Regions from separate parts of the Streptacidiphilus sp. MAP12-20 genome, predicted to be linked through region 2. Evidence: predicted binding sites of a transcription regulator. Region 2 holds the regulator's gene; the other holds the start of a gene.
What was found. The regulator HrcA, encoded in region 2, represses chaperone genes, less so after heat shock. The targets are predictions, from matches to a motif close to TTNGCACTCNGNNNNNCNGAGTGCNAA.
Positions count from the first base shown of each region.

Region 1: the regulator HrcA is predicted to act here: its motif matches at 3,383-3,409, upstream of groES (co-chaperone GroES).

Region 1 covers NZ_JBGCCK010000004.1:206,967-218,959, reverse strand. The annotation lists gene rimI (ribosomal protein S18-alanine N-acetyltransferase) at 1-57, shown strand, start outside; gene tsaD (tRNA (adenosine(37)-N6)-threonylcarbamoyltransferase complex transferase subunit TsaD) at 47-1,123, shown strand; gene ABIA32_RS07085 (polysaccharide deacetylase family protein) at 1,161-2,027, shown strand; gene ABIA32_RS07080 (SAM-dependent methyltransferase) at 2,017-3,168, opposite strand; gene groES (co-chaperone GroES) at 3,553-3,861, shown strand; gene groL (chaperonin GroEL) at 3,966-5,600, shown strand; gene ABIA32_RS07065 (LysR family transcriptional regulator) at 5,896-6,789, shown strand; gene ABIA32_RS07060 (WhiB family transcriptional regulator) at 6,874-7,191, opposite strand; gene ABIA32_RS07055 (response regulator transcription factor) at 7,657-8,268, shown strand; gene ABIA32_RS07050 (sigma-70 family RNA polymerase sigma factor) at 8,456-9,073, shown strand; gene guaB (IMP dehydrogenase) at 9,412-10,911, shown strand; gene ABIA32_RS07040 (GuaB3 family IMP dehydrogenase-related protein) at 11,035-11,993, shown strand, end outside.
Region 2 covers NZ_JBGCCK010000005.1:69,702-81,694, reverse strand. The annotation lists gene ABIA32_RS08260 (pectinesterase family protein) at 1-1,880, shown strand, start outside; gene ABIA32_RS08255 (rhamnogalacturonan lyase B N-terminal domain-containing protein) at 1,907-3,622, shown strand; gene ABIA32_RS08250 (DUF3097 domain-containing protein) at 3,623-4,456, opposite strand; gene ABIA32_RS08245 (hypothetical protein) at 4,498-5,079, opposite strand; gene htpX (zinc metalloprotease HtpX) at 5,140-6,060, opposite strand; gene hrcA (heat-inducible transcriptional repressor HrcA) at 6,308-7,339, shown strand; gene dnaJ (molecular chaperone DnaJ) at 7,433-8,575, shown strand; gene ABIA32_RS08225 (16S rRNA (uracil(1498)-N(3))-methyltransferase) at 8,616-9,359, shown strand; gene ABIA32_RS08220 (YdeI family protein) at 9,390-9,977, shown strand; gene ABIA32_RS08215 (histidine triad nucleotide-binding protein) at 10,160-10,522, shown strand; gene ABIA32_RS08210 (ribonuclease Z) at 10,528-11,460, shown strand; gene ABIA32_RS08205 (PhoH family protein) at 11,617-11,993, shown strand, end outside.

The DNA.
Region 1 (11,993 bases), on a different contig from region 2:
GCCCTGGTGATGCTCCGCCAGATGAAGGATGAAGGAAAGACTGACGATGGCCGCTGACGAACCGCTGGTCCTCGGGATCGAGACCTCCTGCGACGAGACCGGCGTCGGGATCGTCCGGGGCACCACGCTGCTCGCCGACGCCGTCGCCTCCAGCGTCGAGGAACACGGCCGCTTCGGCGGCGTCGTGCCCGAGATCGCCAGCCGCGCGCACCTGGAGGCCATGGTCCCCACCGTCCAGCGCGCGCTGGACGAGGCCGGGGTCAAGGCGAGCGACCTCGACGGCATCGCCGTCACCGCAGGGCCCGGTCTCGCCGGCGCGCTGCTGGTCGGCGTGAGCGCGGCGAAGGCTTACGCCTACGCGCTGGACAAGCCGCTCTACGGGGTGAACCACCTCGCCTCGCACATCTGCGTCGACCAGTTGGAGCACGGTCGGCTGCCCTCGCCGACGATGGCGCTGCTGGTCTCCGGCGGGCACTCCTCGCTGCTGTTCACCGAGGACATCACCAGCCAGGTCCGCTCGCTCGGCGCGACGATCGACGACGCGGCGGGGGAGGCCTTCGACAAGGTCGCCCGGCTGCTGAACCTCGGCTTCCCCGGCGGCCCGGTCATCGACCGCTACGCGCGTGAGGGCGATCCGAAGGCCATCGCCTTCCCGCGCGGGCTCTCCGGCGCGAAGGACCCGGCGTACGACTTCTCCTTCTCCGGCCTCAAGACCGCTGTCTCCCGCTGGGTCGAGGCCAAGCGCCGCGCCGGCGAGGAGGTCCCGATCCGGGACGTCGCCGCGTCGTTCCAGGAGGCGGTGACGGACGTGCTGACGAAGAAGGCGATCCGCGCCTGCAAGGACGAGGGCGTCGACCACCTGATGATCGGCGGCGGCGTGGCCGCCAACACCCGCCTGCGCGCGATGGCTCAGGAGCGCTGCGACCGGGCCGGCATCACACTGCGTGTGCCGCGCGCCAAGCTCTGCACCGACAATGGGGCGATGGTCGCCGCGCTCGGCGCGGAGATGGTCTGGCGCGACCGCGCGCCCTCGGCGTTCGATCTCTCCGCGGATTCCTCCCTGCCGGTAACCGAGACGCACGTTCCTGCGTCTCATGATGAGTTGCACCGTTTGTCTGAGTAAGTCTGAGTACGTCTGAGTAAGGGTCAGTGAGTACGTCATGAAGAGGTGGCTCGGCGCGGCGATCGCGCTCGGGATGGCGGCGACCGTCGGCGCTTGTGGCAGCAGCAGCGGCGGCAGCGGTACGAACGGCTCGCCCAAGTCGACCAGTGGGGACGCGAGCTCAGCGACGCCCCAGACGAGCACGGAGACCGGCGGCGTCGACGCCGCCGCCTGGGCGAAGTGGGGGTTGCAGCCACTGCTGCCCGCGCCCGCCGCGCCCGCGGACAAGCCGATCAAGCTGACGAAGACCGGCACGGTCCCGGTCTTCTCGAACGTGCCGACCACCGACAAGGTCGTCTTCATCACCCTCGACGACGGGGCCGAGAAGGATCCGCGTTTCGTCCAGTTGATGCAGGATCTGAAGATCCCGGTCACGATGTTCCTGACCAGGGACATCATCAAGAGCAACTACGGCTACTTCAAACCCCTTCAGGCGCTGGGCAACAGCATCCAGAACCACACCGTCAGCCACCCGCCGATGAACACCATCTCCCTCGCCGCGCAGAAGCAGCAGGTGTGCGAGGACCAGAAGACGCTGACGACCGAGTACGGCACCGCGCCGTTCCTCTTCCGCCCGCCCTTCGGCGCCGGAGCGCACACCAGCAGCCTCAACCAGGCGGTTCAGGCCTGCGGCCCGCGCGCGGTCGTGCTCTGGAAGGAGACGATGCAGATCACCGGCCTGCAGTACCAGACGGCGGACAAGAAGTTCCGGCCCGGCGACATCATCCTCGCGCACTTCCGTGGCCCCTCCGAGCTCAAGGGGGAGTCCATGGTGCAGATGTTCGTGAACATGGTGAAGCGGATCGAGGAGCAGGGCTTCACCGTCGCCCGGCTCGACGACTACATTCAGCCGCCTACGGGCTGACGGCGGGCTGAGCCAGCAGCATGACGGGCGCTCCGGCGGCCCGGGTCAACACGACGACCGCCGAGTTCGCCCCTTCGGGCTTGACCTTCCGCCGGAGCTCCTCGGGTTCGATCGCGGACCCGCGCTTCTTCACGACGAGCGTGCCGATGCCGCGTTCGCGGACGAGGGCCTTCAGCTTCTTGAGGTTGAACGGGAGCGCGTCGGTGACCTCGTAGGCCGTCGCGTAGGGGGTGGGCGTGAGCTGGTCCGTCGTCAGATACGCGATGGTCGGGTCGATGAGCGTGGCCCCGCCCAGCTGCGCGGCGACCTCGGCGACCAGGTGCGCGCGGATCACCGCGCCGTCGGGCTCGTAGAGGTAGCGCCGCACGGGCCCGGCAGGCGGGTCGGGCAGCCGGCCGCCGGTCAGGCTGGCCCCGGCGGGGAGCAGGGTCGCGCGGTGCGGCTGCGCGGCCTTCGTGCCGAACCAGAGGGCGGCTTCCTTCACGTCCCCGCTCTCGGAGACCCACTCGGCCTCGGCGTCCTCGGGGACGGCGTCGTGCGGGATGCCCGGCGCCACCTTGAGCGCGGCGAAGGGCGCGCTGCGCGCTGCCTCGACGGCCCAGCTGAGCGGCGGTGAGTACGCCTCCGGATCGAAGATCCGGCCCCGACCGCCCCGGCGGGCGGGGTCGACGAAGACGGCGTCGTAGCCGGCGGTGTCGATCTCGGCGACGTCGGCGCAGCGCGTCTCGATCAGGCCGGCGAGCCCGAGCGCCTCGGCGTTCGCCTCGGCGGCGGCGCAGGCGACCGGATCCCGGTCGACGGCCAGCACCCGGATCCCCGCCCGCGCGAGCGCGACGGCGTCCCCGCCGATCCCGGAGCAGAGGTCGGCGACGGAGGTCACCCCGAGCGCGGCGAACCGCTGTGCGCGCCACTCGGCGACACTCGATCGGGTGGACTGCTCGACGCCGTTCGGCGTGAAGTACATGCGCTGCGCGTCGGGGCCGAACTTGACTGCCGCTCGAGTCCTCAGCCGGGCCTGCGCGAGCGCTGCCGACACCAGCCCGGCGTCGTAGGAGCGGCGCAGCCGCGTGGCGAGCGCGAGCTCGTCACTGGGCGCGTAGTCGCGCAGCTCGGCCAGGAGGGCCTGGCCTTCCGGGGTCATCAGCTGGGCAAACGAGTCGATCTCCACACCGACATTGTGTTGCACCGCCCAGGGGCGCGGGGCTCTGCTCAATGAACTGCGTGCGCGACAACCACCCTGTGCGGATGGCCCTGCTCGTTCGGTGCTCGATGTCCCAGGGTGGCTTGTCGCGCAGTTCCTCGCGCCCCTGGGCGGTGCAACTGACCCGCTTGCACGCCTCCAGATAAGCGACGCGTTGGCACTCTGGTTGACTGAGTGCTAAGCGCCGCCTACTGTCGTCGTTGGCACTCTCCACCAGAGAGCGCTAAGCGTGAAACGGCACGTCCGGCACCGCGACGACGGGCTTGCCATGTCTCACGCCCCAAGACATGTGTACCCCGGATCTCCGAAGGGGGAGGTCGGATCGTGACGACCACCAGCTCCAAGGTTGCCATCAAGCCGCTTGAGGACCGCATTGTGGTCCAGCCGCTCGACGCCGAGCAGACCACGGCCTCTGGCCTGGTCATCCCGGACACCGCGAAGGAGAAGCCCCAGGAGGGCGTCGTCCTCGCCGTGGGCCCGGGTCGCTTCGAGGACGGCCAGCGTCTTCCGCTGGACGTCTCCGTCGGCGACGTCGTCCTCTACAGCAAGTACGGCGGCACCGAGGTCAAGTACAACGGCCAGGAGTACCTGGTCCTCTCGGCCCGCGACGTGCTCGCGATCATCGAGAAGTAAGACTGCTCCACCTGACCTGACCGTCAAGACGGCTAAGTCGTGACCCGCCCCGGGACCCGTACACGGGGCCCGGGGCGCGGTTGTTTGAGAGGGAACCTCATAGCATGGCCAAGATCCTGCAGTTCGACGAGGACGCCCGCCGCTCGCTGGAGCGCGGTGTCAACAAGCTGGCCGACACGGTCAAGGTGACGATCGGCCCCAAGGGCCGCAACGTCGTCATCGACAAGAAGTTCGGCGCTCCGACCATCACCAACGACGGCGTGACCATCGCCCGTGAGGTCGAGCTGGACGACCCGTACGAGAACCTTGGCGCGCAGCTCGTCAAGGAGGTCGCCACCAAGACCAACGACGTCGCCGGTGACGGCACCACCACCGCCACGGTGCTGGCCCAGGCGCTCGTCAACGAGGGTCTGCGCAACGTCACCGCCGGCGCCGGCCCGGCCGCCCTGAAGCGCGGCATCGACGCCGCCGTCAAGGCCGTCTCCGCGCACCTGCTCTCCGTCGCCCGCGAGATCGAGGGCAAGGAGGACATCGCCGCCGTCGCCGCGCTCTCCGCGCAGGACACCCAGGTCGGCGAGCTGATCGCCGAGGCCATGGACAAGGTGGGCAAGGACGGTGTCATCACCGTCGAGGAGTCCAACACCTTCGGTCTCGAGCTCGAGTTCACCGAGGGCATGCAGTTCGACAAGGGCTACCTGTCCCCGTACATGGTCACCGACCAGGAGCGGATGGAGGCCGTGCTCGAGGACCCGTACGTCCTCGTCCACCAGGGCAAGATCTCCTCGATCCAGGACCTGCTCCCGCTGCTGGAGAAGATCCTTCAGGGCGGTGCCTCCAAGCCGCTGCTGATCATCGCCGAGGACGTCGAGGGCGAGGCGCTCTCCACCCTCGTCGTCAACAAGATCCGTGGCACCTTCAACGCCGTGGCCGTCAAGGCCCCCGGCTTCGGTGACCGCCGCAAGGCCATGCTGGGCGACATCGCCACGCTGACCGGCGCCACCGTCATCGCCGAGGAGGTCGGCCTCAAGCTCGACCAGGCCGGCCTGGACGTGCTGGGCTCCGCCCGCCGCATCACCGTCTCCAAGGACGACACCACGATCGTCGACGGCGCCGGCTCCTCCGAGGAGGTCGCGGGTCGCGTCGCGCAGATCAAGGCCGAGATCGAGGGCACCGACTCCGACTGGGACCGCGAGAAGCTGCAGGAGCGCCTGGCCAAGCTGGCCGGCGGCGTCTGCGTCATCAAGGTCGGCGCGGCCACCGAGGTCGAGCTCAAGGAGAAGAAGCACCGTCTCGAGGACGCCATCTCGGCGACCCGCGCGGCGGTCGAGGAGGGCATCGTCGCCGGCGGCGGCGCCTCGCTCGTCCACGCGCAGAAGGTGCTCGACGGCGGCCTGGGCCTGACCGGTGACGAGGCTGTCGGTGTCGCGGTCGTCCGCCGCGCGCTGATCGAGCCGCTGCGCTGGATCGCCCAGAACGCGGGCCTCGAGGGCTACGTCATCACCACCAAGGTGGCCGAGCTGACCGACGCCCGCGAGGGCTTCAACGCCGCCACCGGCGAGTACGGCGACCTGCTCAAGGCCGGCGTCATCGACCCGGTCAAGGTCACCCGCTCCGCGCTGGAGAACGCCGCGTCCATCGCGTCCCTGCTGCTCACGACCGAGACCCTGGTCGTCGAGAAGAAGGAAGAGGAGCCGGCCGCCGCTGGTCACTCGCACGGTGGCCACGGCCACTCGCACTGACGCTCTCGCGTTCGACCGGAAGCCCGGCCCCCCTTCGGGGAGCCGGGCTTCCGGCGTTCGCTGGGGGTCTCAGGCATTGAGGCGTTTGGCGGCGGACTCGCGCCCGCTCCGCGGCGTGGGCGCGACAGGTCACGACGGAGGGCCCGTTGCACCTTCAGGGGCGCGGGGAACTGCGCGACAAGCCACCCAACGAGCTGGCGGGCCGAACGAGCAGGGCCATCCGCAGAGGGTGGTTGCTCGCGCAGTTCCCCGCGCCCCTGAAGGTGCAACCTCGGATGTGCCTATGCTGAGGCCCGTGATCGAGGCCCGTCATCTACGAGTACTGCGCGCTGTCGCCCGGCAGGGCTCCTTCTCCGCCGCCGCGCGCGAGCTCGGGCTGACGCAGCCCGCCATCAGCCAGCAGATGAAGGCGCTGGAGAAGTCCGTCGGCACCCCCCTCGTCGTCCGGGTCGGACGCGGCGTCGCGCTGAGCGAAGCGGGTGAGGTGCTCGCCGGGCACGCCGCAGGCATCCTCGCCGGGCTGACCGCCGCCGAGGACGAGCTCGCCGGCATCGCAGGGCTGCGCGCCGGGCGCGTCCGCCTGGTCTCGTTCCCGACCGCGAGCGCCACCCTCGTGCCCGCCGCCGTCGCCGCGCTCCGCGCCGAGCAGCCCGGGGTCAAGGTCTCCCTCACCGAGGCCGAGCCGCCGGCCTCCGTCGGCATGCTCCGCGCAGCCGAGTGCGAGGTCGTCCTCGCGTTCCGCTACCCGAACGCCGTGGCGGAGCCGGATGACTGGAGTGACCTCGCGGTCACGCGCCTGCGGCGTGACCCGCTCGTCGCACTCCTGCCGGAGGGCCACCCGCTCGCGGGGCGCGCCGAGGTGAGCGACCTGGCCGTCCTCGCGGACGAGCCGTGGATCGCCGGGTGCCCGCAGTGTCGGGGGCATCTCGTGGACCTGTGCGAAGCCGCCGGGTTCACCCCGCGGATCGACTTCGCGACCGACGACTACCCGGCCGTGCTCGGCCTGGTCGCCGCCGGTCTGGGCGTGGCCGTGCTGCCCGAGCTCGCGTTGGCCGCGAGCCGGACGGACGGCGTCGCCGTGGTCCCGCTGGGTGCGGGCATCGCCCGCGAGATCGTCGCGCTGACGCTGCCGGACCTGGGACGGGTCCCGGCAGTCGCGCTGATGCTGGAGAAACTGAAGGGCCTGTGACGACAGGCCCAGGCTGACACGCCGTGGGACGCGGCGCGTGTATGTGAAGAAACGTTCCGCCTTGATCGACAGTCAGTCGGTCGGTCAGTCGACGGGTAGCAGCGAGAGTGGGTCGAGCGTGCGCCGGCGGGCACGCCCCAGCAGCTCCTCGCGTTCGTCCTCGGTGAGTCCGCCCCACACCCCGTAGGGCTCCCGTACCGCCAGCGCGTGCGCCGCGCACTCCGCGCGCACCGGGCACCGCATGCAGACCTCCTTCGCGGACTGCTCGCGCGAGCTGCGGGCTGCCCCGCGCTCGCCTTCCGGGTGGAAGAACAGAGAGCTGTCCACGCCGCGGCATGCGGCGGAGAGCTGCCAGTCCCACAGGTCTGCGTTCGGGCCAGGGAGCCGTGAGTAGTCGGCCATGGTCGTCATTCCCTTGAGTGGTGCTAGCGATTCAGTACGAACTGATGGAAATATGACTCATGCAGATCTAACGGACAAGAGGCCATCAGCGTTGCATAACGTGCCGATAACCATCAAATCCCATGAAAACGGACTAACCGGGCAAGCGGAAGGGAAGCGTGTCCTGCATGCGGGTGCACTCGTTGGGCCTAACGGCACGCCCGACGAGGCGCGCGGGCGTCGCACGAGCGACGCATTTGCGCCGTTGTGCACCCGCGAGGTGGATGATCCGTAGCGGGTCAGCCACGTAGAGTGGTGGAGGCTGCTGCCAGGCCGTAACTCATTCGGGTGACGGTCGTTGGGAGTGCGGAGGCGGCAAACGGCACGGGCGTCGGGGAAGACGCCAGTACACCGGAGGCCGTGCCGGTGACGATTCGTACCAGCCAGGAGGCTCAACGTGACGCTCATCAGCTGCGGAGGCGGGTCATGACATCCGTTCTCGTCTGTGACGATTCCCCGCTGGCCCGGGAGGCGCTGCGGCGCGCGGTGGCCACGGTCCCCGGTGTCGATCGGGTGACCACGGCTACCAACGGTGAGGAGGTGCTCCGCCGCTGGGTTGCGGACCGGTCCGATCTGGTGCTGATGGACGTCCGGATGCCCGGCCTCGGCGGGGTCGAGACCGTGCGGCGGCTGCTGTCCGCCGATCCCGGCGCGCGCATCATCATGCTCACCGTCGCCGAGGACCTGGACGGCGTGGCGCTGGCCGTCGCCGCCGGCGCCCGTGGCTACCTGCACAAGGACGCGTCCCGCGCCGAACTCCGCGCCACGGTCACCCAGGCCCTGGCCGACCCGACCTGGCGCCTCGCCCCGCGCCGGCTCCGCTGCGCGGAGATGGGCGCGGCCCCCACGCTGACGGCTCGTGAGATCCAGGTGCTGGAGGGCATGAGCCATGGCCGCAGCAACGCCGAGATCGGCCGCGAGCTCTTCCTCTCCGAGGACACGGTCAAGACGCACGCACGTCGCCTCTTCAAGAAGCTCGGCGCGTCGGACCGCGCGCACGCGGTGGCGCTCGGCTTCCGCTGGGGTCTGGTCCGCTGACCGCCTGCCCGGGTGGGATGGCTTCCCGGGTGGGAGGGGGCATGGCCCGCTTCCCACCCGAGGGCGCACCATGGGGGTGTAGCGCGGAGTCCGGCTGGGCGGGGATGGTGGCGTGGCGGATAACGTTCCGATGCACAAGTCAGGGTGCGGTGTCACGTTTTCGCCCATGACCAGGCACCATGGACCAGTGCGTGACGACGAGGCGAGCCCTGCGACGGGGCCGGGCGTGCCCATCGGGTCGCTGGTCCTGCATGCGGTCGAGGGTGATCCCGACGCGGTCGACGCCCTGTTGTCGCAGGTCCACCCGCTGGTCCTGAGGTACTGCCGGGCCCGACTGGTCCGGCTCCCCGGCAACGCCCGGCACCACGTGGACGACGTGGCGCAGGAGGTCTGCCTCGCCGTTCTCTGCGCGCTGCCGCGCTACCGCGACGAGGGTCGCCCGTTCGAGGCGTTCGTCTACAGCATTGCCGCGCACAAGATCGCGGATCTCCAGCGGGCGGCGATGCGTGGCCCCGGCCACAGTGTCCCGGTCGGCGAGGAGCTCCCGGACACCCCGGACGACGCGCTGGGCCCTGAGGAGCGGGCGCTGCTCAGCAGTGACGCGGCGTGGATGCGCGAGCTGCTTGCGCTCTTGCCGGAGCGTCAGCGGGAGCTCGTGCTTTTGCGCGTTGCGGCGGGGCTGACGGCGGAGGAGACGGGCGAGGTCCTGGGCATGTCCGCCGGCGCGGTGCGGGTTGCCCAACACCGCGCCTTGAGCCGCCTCCGGGCCCTGGCCGAGGGCGGCACCGAAGGCTTGTCGGCGTAGCCGAGGGGCGCGAGGAACTGCGCGACAAGCCACCCTGGGACGTAGAGCACCGAACGCGCAGGGCCATCCGCACAGGGTGGTTGTTCGCGCGCGCAGTTGATCAAGCAGAGCCCCGCGCCCCTGGGTAGTGCAACTGGACGTTCTGCCGAAGGGCAGGAATGTGACTGCTACCTCAGTTGTTCCTGATGCACAAGAGGGCCCCGCCGGGCCCGGTAGAATTAGTCAACGGTGCCGAGCTGCCCACCCTGCGGCCCCCGTAGGCGCCGTGTCGCGTCGGGCGGGTGCGGCCACCAGCTTCCCGTCCAGGAGATCCACGGATCCACTTCGGGAAGGGTGTCATGTCTTACAACGCAGCTGGGGTACCCGAGAAGTTCGGCATGCTCGGGCTTACCTACGATGATGTGCTGCTACTGCCAGGCCCCTCCGAGGTCCTGCCCAACGCTGTGGACATCTCCTCGCGCGTCTCGCGCAATGTGCGGGTGAACATCCCGCTGCTCTCCGCCGCCATGGACAAGGTCACCGAGGCCCGCATGGCGATCGCCATGGCCCGCCAGGGCGGCGTCGGCGTGCTGCACCGGAACCTCTCCATCGAGGACCAGGTGAACCAGGTCGACCTGGTCAAGCGCTCCGAGTCCGGCATGGTCACCGACCCGATCACGGTCTCGCCCGACGCCACGCTGGCCGAAGCGGACGCGCTGTGCGCGAAGTTCCGGATCAGCGGCGTGCCGGTCACGGACGGCGAGGGTCGTCTCCTCGGCATCGTCACCAACCGCGACATGGCCTTCGAGCTGGACCGCACCCGTCAGGTCCGCGAGATCATGACGCCGATGCCACTGATCACCGGCCACGTCGGGATCTCCGGTGAGGACGCCATCGGGCTGCTTCGTCGCCACAAGATCGAGAAGCTGCCGCTGGTCGACGACCAGGGCAAGCTCAAGGGCCTGATCACGGTCAAGGACTTCGTCAAGGCCGAGAAGTACCCGAGCGCCGCCAAGGACGCCGAGGGCCGTCTGATCGTCGGCGCCGCTGTCGGCGCCTCCGCCGAGGCGCTGGAGCGGGCGCAGGCCCTCGCCGCCGCCGGTGCGGACTTTATCGTCGTGGACACCTCGCACGGCCACAACCGCAACGCGCTCAACTGGATGGCCAAGATCAAGTCGTCCATCGACGCCGACGTCATCGGCGGCAACGTCGCGACGCGGGACGGCGCGCAGGCGCTGATCGACGCCGGCTGCGACGGCATCAAGGTCGGCATCGGCCCCGGCTCCATCTGCACCACCCGCGTGGTCGCCGGCGTGGGCGTGCCGCAGGTCACCGCGATCTACGAGGCCGCGGTGGCCGCGCAGGCGGCCGGCGTGCCGCTGATCGGCGACGGTGGTCTGCAGTACTCCGGCGACATCGGCAAGGCGCTCGCCGCCGGCGCCGACACGGTCATGCTGGGCAGCCTGCTGGCCGGCTGCGAGGAGTCGCCGGGCGAGCTGCTGTTCATCAACGGCAAGCAGTTCAAGTCCTACCGCGGCATGGGCTCGCTGGGCGCCATGCAGTCGCGCGGCCAGGCGAAGTCCTACTCGAAGGACCGCTACTTCCAGGGCGACGTCAGCTCCGACGAGAAGCTGATCGCCGAGGGCATCGAGGGCCAGGTCGCCTATCGCGGCCCGCTCAGCTCGGTCATCTTCCAGCTGGTCGGCGGTCTGCGGCAGTCCATGGGCTACGTCGGCGCGGAGTCGATCGAGTCGATGAAGACGGACGCCCGCTTCGTCCGGATCACCTCGGCGGGGCTCAAGGAGAGCCACCCGCACGACATCCAGATGACGGTCGAGGCGCCGAACTACCACAGCTGAACGTAGCCAGCGTCCCGAAGGGGAGCCGCACCGGGGAATGAGACCGGGCGGCTCCCCTTCGCGTTGTGCGGGATACTGGGGCACGGCAGTCGCACGCTGAGCACAACCGAGGGAGCAGTACAGGTGACCGAGATCGAGATCGGGCGGGGCAAGCGGGGCCGGCGGGCGTACGCCTTCGACGACATCGCGGTCGTCCCGAGCCGCCGTACGCGGGACCCGAAGGAGGTCTCGATCGCCTGGCAGATCGACGCCTACCGCTTTGAGCTGCCGTTCCTGGCCGCGCCGATGGACTCCGTGGTCTCCCCGGAGCAGGCCATCGCCTTCGGCCGTCTGGGCGGCCTGGGCGTGCTGAACCTCGAGGGCCTGTGGACCCGCTACGAGGACCCGCGCCCGCTGCTGGAGGAGATCACCGAGGTCAAGGACGAGGCCGTCGCGACCCGTCGCCTCCAGGAGATCTACCGCGAGCCGATCAAGGCGGAGCTGATCACGCAGCGCCTGAAGGAGATCCGCGACTCGGGCGTCGTGACGGCGGCGGCGCTGTCGCCGCAGCGCACGGCGGAGTTCTCGAAGGTCGTCGTGGACGCGGGCGTCGACATCTTCGTGATCCGCGGGACGACGGTCTCCGCGGAGCACGTCTCCGGCGCGGCCGAGCCGCTCAACCTGAAGCAGTTCATCTACGAGCTGGACGTCCCGGTCATCGTCGGCGGCTGCGCGACCTACACGGCTGCCCTGCACCTGATGCGCACGGGCGCGGCGGGTGTCCTGGTCGGCTTCGGCGGCGGCGCGGCGCACACCACGCGCACGGTCCTTGGCATCCAGGTCCCGATGGCGACGGCGGTCGCGGACGTCGCGGCGGCGCGCCGGGACTACATGGACGAGTCGGGCGGCCGCTACGTCCACGTGATCGCGGACGGCGGCGTGGGCTTCTCCGGCGACCTGTCCAAGGCGATCGCCTGCGGCGCGGACGCCGTGATGATCGGCGCGGCGCTGGCGCGCGCGAACGACGCGCCGGGCCGTGGCTTCCACTGGGGCGCCGAGGCCGTCCACGAGGAGCTGCCGCGCGGCAAGCGCGTGGACCTCGG
Region 2 (11,993 bases):
TGAGCGGCGACGTCGACTTCCTCTTCGGGAACGCCACCGCCGTCTTCGACCACGCGACGATCAACGCCCTGGACGACGGCGCTGCCGCCGACGGCCTGAACGGCTCCCTGACGGCGGCGAACACCGAGGCGAGCAAGGCGTACGGCTTCCTCATCACCGACAGCACGGTGACCAGTTCGGCGAAGGCCAGGACGTACTACCTGGGCCGCTCCTGGCACCCGACGCCGAGCGCCGTCGCCCAGGTGGTGGTCCGGAACACCGTGCTCCCGGCGGCGATCAGGGGCGCCGCGCCGTGGGCGAGCATGGGCGGGTACCCGTGGCAGTCCGCCCGCTTCGGCTCCTACCGCAACAGCGGCACGGGCGCGAACGCCAATGATGTGAGCGCTAACAGCCCCCAGCTGAGCACGTCCGAGGCGGCGAAGTACACCGCCCAGACGTACCTGGCCGGCACCGACGGCTGGAACCCCATCGCCGCGCCCACCACCACGCCGCCCACCTCGCCGCCACCCACCACTCCCGCCGTCGGCAGCGCCACCGGTGACGCCCGCAAGGTCAGTGAGCCCGCCGTGCCGGGCACCGTCTGTGCCTCCGTCGCGGCCGGCCTGGCCATGCCCGCCCGCACGGCGAGCGGCGCCGCCGAGAGCAGCCCGCCCGACACGGCCCGCATCCAGCGGGCCCTGGACGCCTGCACACAGACGGGCACGGCGACCGTCGCCGTCCGGCTCACCGCCACGGACGCCGCTCACAACGCCTTCCTCAGCGGCCCGTTGACCGTGCACCGGGGAGAGGTGCTGCTGCTCGACTCGGGCGTCACCCTCTACGCCTCCCGCAACCCGGCGGACTACCAGGTCAGCGGCCAGCCCACCTGCGGCACGCTGTCCACCGCCCACGGTGGCTGCAGGCCGCTGATCAGCGTCGCGGGGGCCAACGCCGGGATCGAGGCGGTACGCGCCGCCGACGGCTCACAGGGCCGGATCGACGGGCGTGGCGACCAGGCGATCCTCGGCCAGAGCACCACCTGGTGGGGCCTGGCCACCGCCGCGCAGAAAGCGGGCAAGAACCAGAACAACCCGCGTCTGATCCAGGCCGTCAACTCCGACAACTTCACCCTCTACCACCTGGACGTGCTCAACTCGCCGAACTTCCACGTGGTCTACCAGGGCGGCACCGGCTTCACCGCCTGGGGCGTGCGGATCAGGACGCCCGACAACGCCCGCAACACCGACGGCATCGACCCGGCCGGCGCCACCGACGTCACCGTCAATGACAGCTACATCATGACCGGCGACGACGGCGTGGCCATCAAGGGCGGTTCGGCCAGCCGCAACATCACCATCGAGAACAGCCACTTCTACGGCACCCACGGCATCTCCATCGGCAGCGAGACCAATGGCGGGGTCAGCAACATCCTGGTCCGGAACAACACGCTCACCGGCGTGGACAGCCTCGGCAACGCCAGCGGCAGCAGCACCGGTATCCGGATCAAGTCCTCACCCGCCAACGGCGGCACCGTCAGCGACGTGACCTACCTCGACACCTGCGTCACCGCCGTGCGCGCGCCGATGGTCTTCGACACCCACTACGCGAGCGGAACCGGCTCCGGAGTCCCGTTCTTCACCCGGATCACCGTCGACGGCTTCCGGTCGACGGCGTCAGCGAGCGGGGCCAAGTCCACCTTCGTGGGCCTGGACCCGAGTCACCCGCTCGGTCTCGCCCTGCTGAACGTCTCCATGGACGCGACGGCCGACACCGCCGCCTACGCGGCGATCACCCGCTACGCCGACAACATGGTGCCCTCCGGCACGGGCGTGAGCGTCACTTCGGTCGGCGGCAGCGGCTCGGTACCCGCGTGTGTCTTCCCGACGTTCCCCGCGCTGTGAACCGCGAGCAAAGGACCGTACCTCCCATGAACACGCAGCAAGGACACCGGCTGCCACGCCGGACCTTCCTGGTCCGCGCGGGCGCGACCAGCCTCGGGCTGGGCTCGGCTGGCGCGACCGCGGGGGCCCTGCTCTCCGCCGCTCAGGCCGCCTCCCAAGGTGCCTCCGGCGCGGTCACCGGCCGTTTCGGCTGGGCCGACGACGGCGCGAACTTCGTCGTCGACACCGGAGCGCAGCTCGTCTTCAAGGTCAGCAAGAGCAACGGCGATCTGGTCTCCCTGGTCTACCGGGGCACCGAGTACCAGGGCTACGGCGGCCGCAACTCCCAGGTGGAGACCGGCCTTGGCGCCTCCTCGGTGCGGATCGGGAAGACGCCGGGGGCCATTCTGGTCACCGTCGTCCACGGCACCATGCACCACTACTACGCGGCCCGGCCGGGTGAGAACAACGTCTACCTGTGGACGAACAAAGCCGACGCCTCGATCACCGCGACCCGGTACATCGTCCGCGTCCGTCCGGGGCTGTTCCCCTGCGACAATCCGGACAGCTGGGATTCCCGCACCGACGTCCTGATCGAGGCCCAGGACGTCCGCCGCAAGCCGGACGGCACCACCCGCTCCAAGCACTACTCCAACCAGCGCGTGATCGACTACGACCACGTCGGCTGGAGCACCGGCGCGGTGGGCCTGTGGATGGTGCGCAGTAACCACGAGAAGGCCTCCGGCGGCCCGTTCTACCGTTCGCTGATGCGCCACCACTACGAGGACGGCGCCGGACTCTACGAGATCCTCTACTACGGCGAGAACCAGACCGAGCCGATGCGCTTCGGGCTCCAGGGCCCCTACGTGCTCGCGTTCACCGACGGCGGCGCGCCCGCCGCCACCCTCGCCCACGACCGGATCGACACCGGCTGGGTGGACGGACTGGGACTGGTCGGCTGGGTCGGCGACAAGGGCCGGGGCCGGGTCGCCGGGGTCGGCATCAGCGGACGCGCCCCCGGCCATGCCTACACCGTCGGCTTCGCCAACACGCAGGCGCAGTACTGGGCCACGGCCGATCCGGCGACCGGCGCCTTCTCCTGCGTGCGGATGCTGCCGGGCAGCTACGCCGTCACCGTCTACAAGGGCGAACTGGCCGTCCACAGCGGCTCGGTGACCGTCCGCGCCGGGCAGACCACCGGCCTGCACACGATCGCCCTCAGCGGCGGCCCGAGCGGCGACCCGAGCAGCACGAGGGCGCTGTGGCGGATCGGCGACTGGGACGGCACGCCGCTCGGGTTCAAGAACGCCGCGCTGATGACGCACATGCACCCGTCGGACGCCCGCGCGGCGGCCTGGACGGGCGACTTCACCGTGGGTTCGACGCCGGTCGCCTCCTTCCCCGCCTACCAGTGGCGAGACGTCAACGACGGCCTGCAGGTCCGCTTCACGCTGACCGCGGCCCAGGCGGCCCAGGCGCACGTACTCAGGATCGGGATCACCACCGCCTACGCCAACGGCCGACCGCAGATCCGGGTCAACCGCTGGACCTCCCCGGTTCTGCCTGCCGCCACCGAGCCGAGCACCCGGTCGCTCACGGTCGGTTCCTATCGCGGCAGCAACCACATGTTCAGCTGGACGGTTCCGGCGAACGCTTTCACGGCGGGCGTCAACGTGCTGCGGATCAACGTCGTGAGCGGGATGAGCGGCGCGCGGTTTCTGAGCCCCGGTTTCGCCTACGACTGCGTCGAACTGCTGGCCTGATCAGGGCGCGGTGACGAAGTCGATGAGTTCCTCGACCCGGCCGAGCAGGGCCGGGTCGAGGTCCTTGTAGGAGTGCACCGAGCCGCGGATGCGGCGCCACGCGGCTGGGGTGTCCAGCGGCCACCCCAGCCGGGCGCAGACGCCCGTCTTCCAGTCCTCGCCGCGCGGCACGTCCGGCCAGGCCGTGACGCCCACGGCGGCGGGCTTGACGGCCGCCCAGATGTCGATGAACGGGTGCCCGACCACCAGCACGTGCGCGCCGGTGACCTGCGCCGCGATCCGGGACTCCTTCGAACCGGGCACCAGATGGTCCACCAGGACGCCCAGCCGCCGTCCCGGCTCCGGGCCGAACTCGGTCACGATCGCCGGGAGGTCGTCGATGCCCTCCAGGTACTCGACGACCACGCCCTCGATCCGGAGGTCGTCACCCCAGACCCGCTCGACCAGTTCGGCGTCGTGGCGGCCCTCGACGTAGATCCGGCTCGGCAGCGCGACGCGCGCCTTCGCGCCGACCACGGCGACGGAGCCGGACGCCGTACGGGTCGGACTCACCGGCCGCGCCCCGCCCGGCTGCGGCCGCACCAGCGTCACCGGCTCGCCGTCGACCAGGAAGCCGCGGGGGGCCAGCGGGAAGACGCGCAGCTTGCCGTGCCGGTCCTCGAGCGTGACGGTGAAGCCCTCGGCCGTCTTCTCACAGCGGACGACCGCCCCGCAGAAGCCGGTTGACGCCTCCTCGACCACCAGGTCCCGCTCGGCCGGCAGTTCCGGCACGGGAGACTGACGCTTCCACGGGGGCGTCAGATCGGTCAGGCCACGGGCGTCGTATCGGCTCACCGACCGATCATTACAGAACTCGGGCCGCAGAGCGCCGACCGCTACAGCCCCGGTGCGCCCCAGACCGGGAACCAGCGGGTGAGGTCCTGCTCGAGCCGCAGGTCGTTGCCGAGCATCGCCTTGATCTGCAACTCCAGCGGGTTGTCCCGCTTCTCGCCCACCAGCGGCGCGAACGGGTAGAAGGAGCCCCGCTTGTAGAGGTAGACCAGGGCGAGGCGGCGTCCCTGCACGTCGGAGAAGTTGACCAGCGAGCAGAGCAGCTGCGGGCCGAAGCCCTGGGACTCCAGTGCGGAGTTGACTGCGTGGACGTCGTTGACCAGCGAGACGATGTCGTCCGGGTCCTGGCGGGAGGTGAGCCAGGTGTAGCCGTAGGCGTCACGCGGGGTCAGTTCGACCGGCTGGCCGCCGCGCGCGGTGTCGGCGTCCAGGAGGGCCTGGACGTCCTGCTGGACCTGGGCGAAGGCGTTGCCCTCGGCCGCGGCGAAGCAGACCGAGCCGACGCCGGTGGGCTTGAAGCCCGCGGCCGCCTCCAGGGTGATGGCGGCCGAGGGAAGGCCGAAGAGCTGGTCCAGATCGGGCTTGACCGGCTTGGTCCGGCCGAGCAGGGCGTCCAGGAAACCCATCGCGGTATGTGTCCTCTCAGGCGCGCGAAGCGCTTGTCACGTGCGGCCGCGCGGAGCGCTTCAGTTGCGGCCGAGCTCGGCGGAGATCTTGCCCAGCTGCTCCAGCCGCTGCTGGAGCGAGGGGTGGGTGGAGAAGGCGCTGCTCGCCACCTCGCGCGCCGACAGGGCCGGGGCGAAGTAGAAGGCGTTGAACGGCTGCGACTGGCGCAGGTCCTGCGTCGGGATCGCGCCGATGTCGCCGGTCACCTTGGTCAGCGCCGAGGCCAGGGCGGAAGGCTTGCCGGTGAGCAGCGCGGCCGAGCGGTCGGCCGAGAGCTCGCGGTAGCGCGAGAGAAGGCGGGTCAGCAGGAAGCTGATCCCGTAGACCACAGCGCTGACAGCGATGACCGCGATCAGCGCGACGTTGCCGTTGTCGCCGTCCCGGTCGTCGCGGCTGTTGAAGCCGCCGAACAGGCCGAACTGGAGGCCGACGCGAGTGAGGATGCCGGCCAGGACGCCGAGGAAGCCGGCGATGGTCATCACGGCGACGTCCTTGTGCGCGACGTGGGAGAGCTCGTGGGCGAGCACGCCCTCCAGCTCCTCCGGCTCCAGGCGGCGCAGCAGCCCGGTCGTCACACAGACGATGGCGTTCTTCTCGTTGCGGCCGGTCGCGAACGCGTTGGGCATGTCACTCTGCGCGACAGCGACCTTCGGCTTCGGCATGTCCGCGAGAGCGCACAGGCGGTCGATGGCGCCGTGCAGTTCCGGGTATTCCTCGGGTGTGACCTCGCGGGCGCCCATGCTGAAGGCGGCGATCTTGTCGCTGAACCAGAACTGGGCGATGAAAAGCCCGCCCGCGATGATGGCGACCAGCGGCCACGCCCCGCGCAGCACCACCAGCAGCACGCCGACGAAGACCACGAAGAGCAGGCCGATCATGAACATCGTGATCAGCATGCGGGTGGTCAGCCCGCGGTCCGGTGCGAAACGAGTCCTGGACATGGTGTCCCTCCTGGGCGGTGAACTGCGGACGCCATTCTGCCGTGTCGCCCTCGCTATGTGGTACGTCTGACGAGGTCCAGTCGTTCCGGTCGCGGACCCTGGCGCTTTACACTGGCACACGACGAAAGCTGGCACTCGTAAGTCAAGAGTGCCAGGGCAGGTGTAGTGACGGGATCAAGGCGCCGACCGCGCCCCTCCCAGCACTGGACGACCGGCTGCTGGACCCGACGACTGGAGGTGCGTACCCGTGCGTGAGGAGCGTCGGCTCGACGACCGCAAGCTCGCGGTGCTGCGCGCCATCGTGCAGGACTACGTCGGCACCGAGGAGCCGGTCGGCTCCAAGGCGCTGGTCGAGCGCCACAATCTCGGTGTCTCCTCGGCTACCGTCCGTAACGACATGGCCATCCTCGAGGAGGAGGGCTACATCCACCAGCCGCACACCAGTGCCGGCCGGGTGCCCACGGACAAGGGCTACCGCCTCTTCGTCGACCGACTGACCGAGGTCAAGCCGCTCTCGACGGCGGAGCGCCGGGCGATCACCAACTTTCTCGACCACGCCCTGGACCTGGACGACGTCGTCGCCCGCACGGTCCGGCTGCTCGCGCAGCTGACCAGACAGGTGGCGGTGGTCCAGTACCCCTCGCTCACCCGTTCCACCGTCCGGCACGTCGAGCTCGTCGCGCTGACGCCGACCCGGGTGATGCTGGTGCTGATCACCGACACCGGACGGGTCGAGCAGCGGCTGGTCGACTGCCCGAGCCAGGTCGGCGAGGCGATGCTGGCCGACCTGCGGAGCAGGCTCAACGCGCGCGCGGCCGGTCGCCGCTTCGCCGAGGTCCCGACGCTGCTGCAGGACCTGCCGGAGAGCTTCGCCCACCAGGACCGGGCGGCGGTCACGACCGTGCTGTCCACCCTCTTCGAGGCCCTGGTCGAGCAGACCGAGGAGCGCGTCGTCCTCGGCGGCACCGCCAACCTGACCCGGTTCCCGCACGACTTCCCGCTCACCATCGCGCCGGTCCTTGAGGCGCTGGAAGAGCAGGTGGTTCTGCTTCGGCTGCTGGGTGAGACCGGAGATCCAGGGGTGATGGTCAGGATCGGTCACGAGAACGCCTATGAGGGCCTGAATTCCACCTCGGTCGTCTCGGTGGGCTACGGTTCGGGCGATGAGACCGTCGCCAAACTCGGGGTGGTCGGGCCGACGAGGATGGACTACCCGGGAACCATGGGGGCCGTCCGAGCGGTTGCACGGTACGTCGGTCAGATCCTGGCCGCGTCCTAGTCCTACCTGGTCCTGGACGATGTTGGTCCTGGACAACGAAGACGACGACACGACACGGCACGAGCCTCACACGGAGACTAGCGGAGCATTTTGGTGGCCACGGACTACTACGCGGTACTCGGCGTCCGACGGGACGCGAGTCAGGACGAGATCAAGAAGGCTTTCCGCCGGTTGGCGCGTGAGCTGCATCCTGACGTCAACCCGGACCCGAAGACCCAGGAGCGGTTCAAGGAGATCAACGCCGCCTACGAGGTGCTCTCGGACCCGAACAAGCGCCAGGTCTACGACCTCGGCGGCGACCCGCTCTCCGCGACCGGCGGCGCGGGCGGGGCGGGCGGCTTCGGCACCGGTGCGGGCTTCGGCTTCAGCGACATCATGGACGCGTTCTTCGGCGCGGCCGGCGGCCAGCGCGGCCCGCGTTCGCGGACCCGGCGCGGCCAGGACGCCATGATCCGGATCGACATCGATCTGAAGGAAGCGGCCTTCGGCGCCACCAAGGACATCCAGGTGGACACCGCCGTCGTCTGCACCACCTGCAACGGCGAGGGCGCGGCCCCCGGCACCTCGGCGCAGACCTGTGACATGTGTCGCGGCCGCGGCGAGGTCTCCCAGGTGACCCGCTCCTTCCTGGGCCAGGTCATGACCTCGCGTCCCTGCCCGCAGTGCCAGGGCTTCGGCACGGTCGTGCCGACCCCGTGTCCCGAGTGCGCCGGCGACGGCCGGGTGCGCTCGCGGCGGACGCTGACGGTCAAGATCCCGCCGGGCGTGGACAACGGCACCCGGATCCAGCTGGCCGGCGAGGGCGAGGTCGGCCCCGGCGGCGGCCCGGCCGGTGACCTGTACGTCGAGATCTCCGAGATCGCGCACGACACCTTCCAGCGGCGCGGCGACGACCTTCACTGCACGGTGACGCTGCCGATGACGGCGGCGTCGCTGGGCACGAAGGTCCCGTTGGAGACCCTGGACGGGGTGGCCGAGATCGACATCCGGCCCGGCACCCAGTCCGGCCAGTCCATCCCGCTGCACGGCCGGGGCATCACGCACCTGCGCGGCGGCGGGCGCGGCGACCTGATAGTGCATGTCGAGGTCCTGACGCCGAGCAAGCTCGACGCGGAGCAGGAGGATCTGCTGCGCAGGCTCGCCAAGCTGCGCGGGGAGGAGCGCCCGTCCGGCCAGTTCGCGCCGGGGCAGCAGGGTCTCTTCTCGCGCCTCAAGGACGCCTTCAACGGCCGCTGACGCGGCGACGCCCGATCCTCCGCACAGAACAGAGCAGCACGTGACCGCCCCCGTCTTCCTGCTGGACACCGACCGCCTCGCCCCCGTGGGCCGGGTGATCCGCCTGGACGGCCCGGAGGGGCGGCACGCGGTCGCGGTCAAGCGGCTGACCGTCGGTGAGGAGCTGGTGCTCACCGACGGTCAGGGGGCGGGCGTGCGGGGCACGGTCGCCGCGGTGGAGGGCAAGGACGCGCTGGACGTCAGCGTGACCGAGGTGCTGGCCGAGCCGGAGCCGCCGCTGCGGATCACCGTTGTCCAGGCGCTGCCCAAGGGCGACCGCGGCGAACTCGCGGTCGAGTTGATGACCGAGGTCGGCGTGGACGAGATCGTCCCCTGGTCCGCCTCGCGCTGCATCACCCAGTGGAAGGGCGAGCGCGGCGCCAAGTCGCTGGCGAAGTGGCGGGCGACCGCCCGCGAGGCGGGCAAGCAGTCGCGCCGGCTCCGCTTCCCGCTCGTCCACGACCTGATGACGACCCGCCAGGTCGCCACCCTGCTCGCCTCGGCGACTTTCCCTGCCGTCCTGCACGAGGAGGGCGCCGCGCCGCTCGCCGCCGCCGACCTTCCGGCGACCGGCTCCGTCGTCCTCGTCGTCGGCCCGGAGGGCGGCGTCTCCGCGGACGAGCTCGCCGCCTTCGCCACCGCCGGCGCGGGCGCCTACCTGCTCGGCCCGTCGGTGCTCCGCACGTCGACCGCCGGCGTCGCGGCCGGTGCCCTGCTGCTGGGGCGCAGCGGCCGCTGGGGGTAGTCCGGCCGCCACGGCGCTAGCCTGGCCCGCATGGATGAGGTCGACGGTGTGGAGGTCGTCACTTTCGCGAGTGGCGCGGTGTTCGAGAGCTGGCTGGCCGAGCACCACACCCGCCGCGAGGGTGTGTGGATCAAGGTGGCCAAGAAGAACTCCGGCATTCCCAGCGTCACCGACGACGAACTGGTCGACGCAGGGCTCTGCTTCGGCTGGATCTCCGGGCAGCGCCGGTCCCTCGACGAGCGCTACTACCTGCAGAAATACGTGCCGCGCAGGCCAAGGAGCCTGTGGTCGCAGGTCAACGTGGACCGCGTCGCGGGGCTGACGGCCGTCGGGCGGATGCGCGAGCCGGGGCTGGCCGAGGTGCGCCGGGCCCAGGCGGACGGCCGGTGGGCGGCGGCCTACGCATCGCAGCGGACGGCGACGGTGCCACCCGACCTCGCGGCGCGGCTCGACGCGGCCCCTGAGGCACGGAAAGCCTTCGAGGCTCTCGACCGCTCCGGGCGCTACCAGCTGATCCTGCCGTTGCTGCAGGCGCTGACGCCGGAGGCCAGGCAGGCGCGACTCGAGAGGGCCCTGCAGCAGTTGCACCGAGGTGACCGGTCGGAGCACGACAGGTAGGTGCACTACCCAGGGGCGCGAGCAACCACCCTGTGCGGATGGCCCTGCTCGTTCGGCGGCACACCACACACCGTGGCTTGTCGCGCACGCAGTGAATCAAGCAAAGCCTCGCGCCCCTGGGGGTGTTGCCCGGCTGGCGTACGATGCAGGCCAAGTGGTGACGGACTGAGGGAGCGTGCGGGATGGCCGGCGAGGCCCAGGTGGACTGCCTGTTCTGCAAGATCGTGGCGGGCGAGATCCCGTCCACGAAGGTGCGCGAGACCGAGCACACGCTCGCCTTCCGTGACATCAACCCGCAGATGCCGACGCATGTCCTCGTCGTGCCCAAGGCGCACTACCCCAACGCCGCCGCCCTCGCCGACGCGGACCCGCAGCTCGCCGGGGTCGTGCTCGCCGAGGCGGGGCGGGTCGCCGAGGAGGAGAAGGTCGTCGACAGCGGGTACCGGCTGATTTTCAACACCGGCAGCGGTGCCGGTCAGACCGTCTTCCACGCCCACGTGCACGTGCTCGGCGGAAACGCCGGGCTGCGCGAGCGGCTGGTCTGAGACAGGTGTCCGCGCGCGAGCTGGTCGTGCTCGGTACGGCCAGCCAGGTGCCCACCCGGCACCGGAACCACAACGGCTACCTGCTGCGCTGGGACGGCGAGGGCCTGCTCTTCGACCCGGGCGAGGGCACCCAGCGGCAGATGCTGTACGCCGGGGTCAGCTCGCACGACATCACCAGGATCTGTGTCACGCACTTCCACGGCGACCACTGTCTCGGCCTGCCCGGCGTGATCCAGCGGATCAACCTCGACCGGGTGCCGCACCCGGTCACGGCGTACTTCCCGGCCTCCGGCGCGCACTGGTTCGAGCGGCTGCGGAACGCCAGCGCGTTCTACGAGACGGTCGAGCTCCAGCCCCAACCCGTCACGGGTGAGGGCGGGGCCCTCAAGGCGCCCGGCCGGGAGGGCGCGCCCTTCGCGCTGGAGGCGGCGCGGCTCTCGCACCCCGTCGAGTCCTACGGCTACCGCCTGGTCGAACCCGACGGCCGCCGGATCCTGCCGGAGAGGCTGGGCGCCCTCGGCATCGGCGGTCCCGATGTCGGGCGGCTCCAGCGCGACGGGCGGCTGAGTCGCGCGGGCCGGCCGGACGTCACGCTCGGCGAGGTGAGCGAGACGCGGCGTGGTCAGCGGGCCGCGTTCGTCATGGACACCCGCCTCTGCGACGGCGTCCACGCGCTGGCCGAGGGAGCGGATCTGCTGGTCATCGAGGCGACCCTCCTGGACGCGGACGCCCACCTGGCCCAGGAGCACGGTCATCTCACCGCCGCGCAGGCGGCGCGCGTCGCCGCCGAGGCCGGCGTGCGCACGCTCGTGCTGACGCACTTCTCGCAGCGCTACCCGGGTCTGGACGGGCATCTGGCCGAGGCCCGGCACCACTTCGACGGCGAGATCGTCGTCGCCGAGGACCTGATGCGGGTAGCGGTGCCGACGCGCACATGAACGGGCGGGCGCGTGAACGGGCATAAAACACTGGCGGATCTCCGCTGAGCAGCGCAGCATCATTGTTCCCGGCCGTTCCGTCCGTCGTACCCTTTTCCTATCCGGCACGATGGACCCGACAGTGAAATGGGATGAGGCAGGCCTCAGCGCCGACCTATGACTTCTCAAACACAGGCGCCCTCCGACACTCAGCCCGCGCAGGCAGGGCGGGCACGGACCCAGGAGCGCATCGTCATTCCGGAGAAGCATCCGATGGTGATGGTGCTCGGCACTGGGGACTCACTCCTCCGTGTGATCGAGAACGCTTTTCCCACCGTCGACATCCATGCCCGCGGCAACGAGGTCACCGTCACCGGAGACCCGGTCGAGACCGCTCTGGTGCAGCGCGTGTTCGACGAGATGATGCTGGTGCTGCGCACCGGCCAGCCCTTGACCGAAGACACCGTGGAGCGTTCGATCGCCATGCTGCGCAAGGCCGCCGAGGACCCCTCCAGCCCGGAGGCGCACGAGAGCCCCTCGTCCGTCTTCACAGC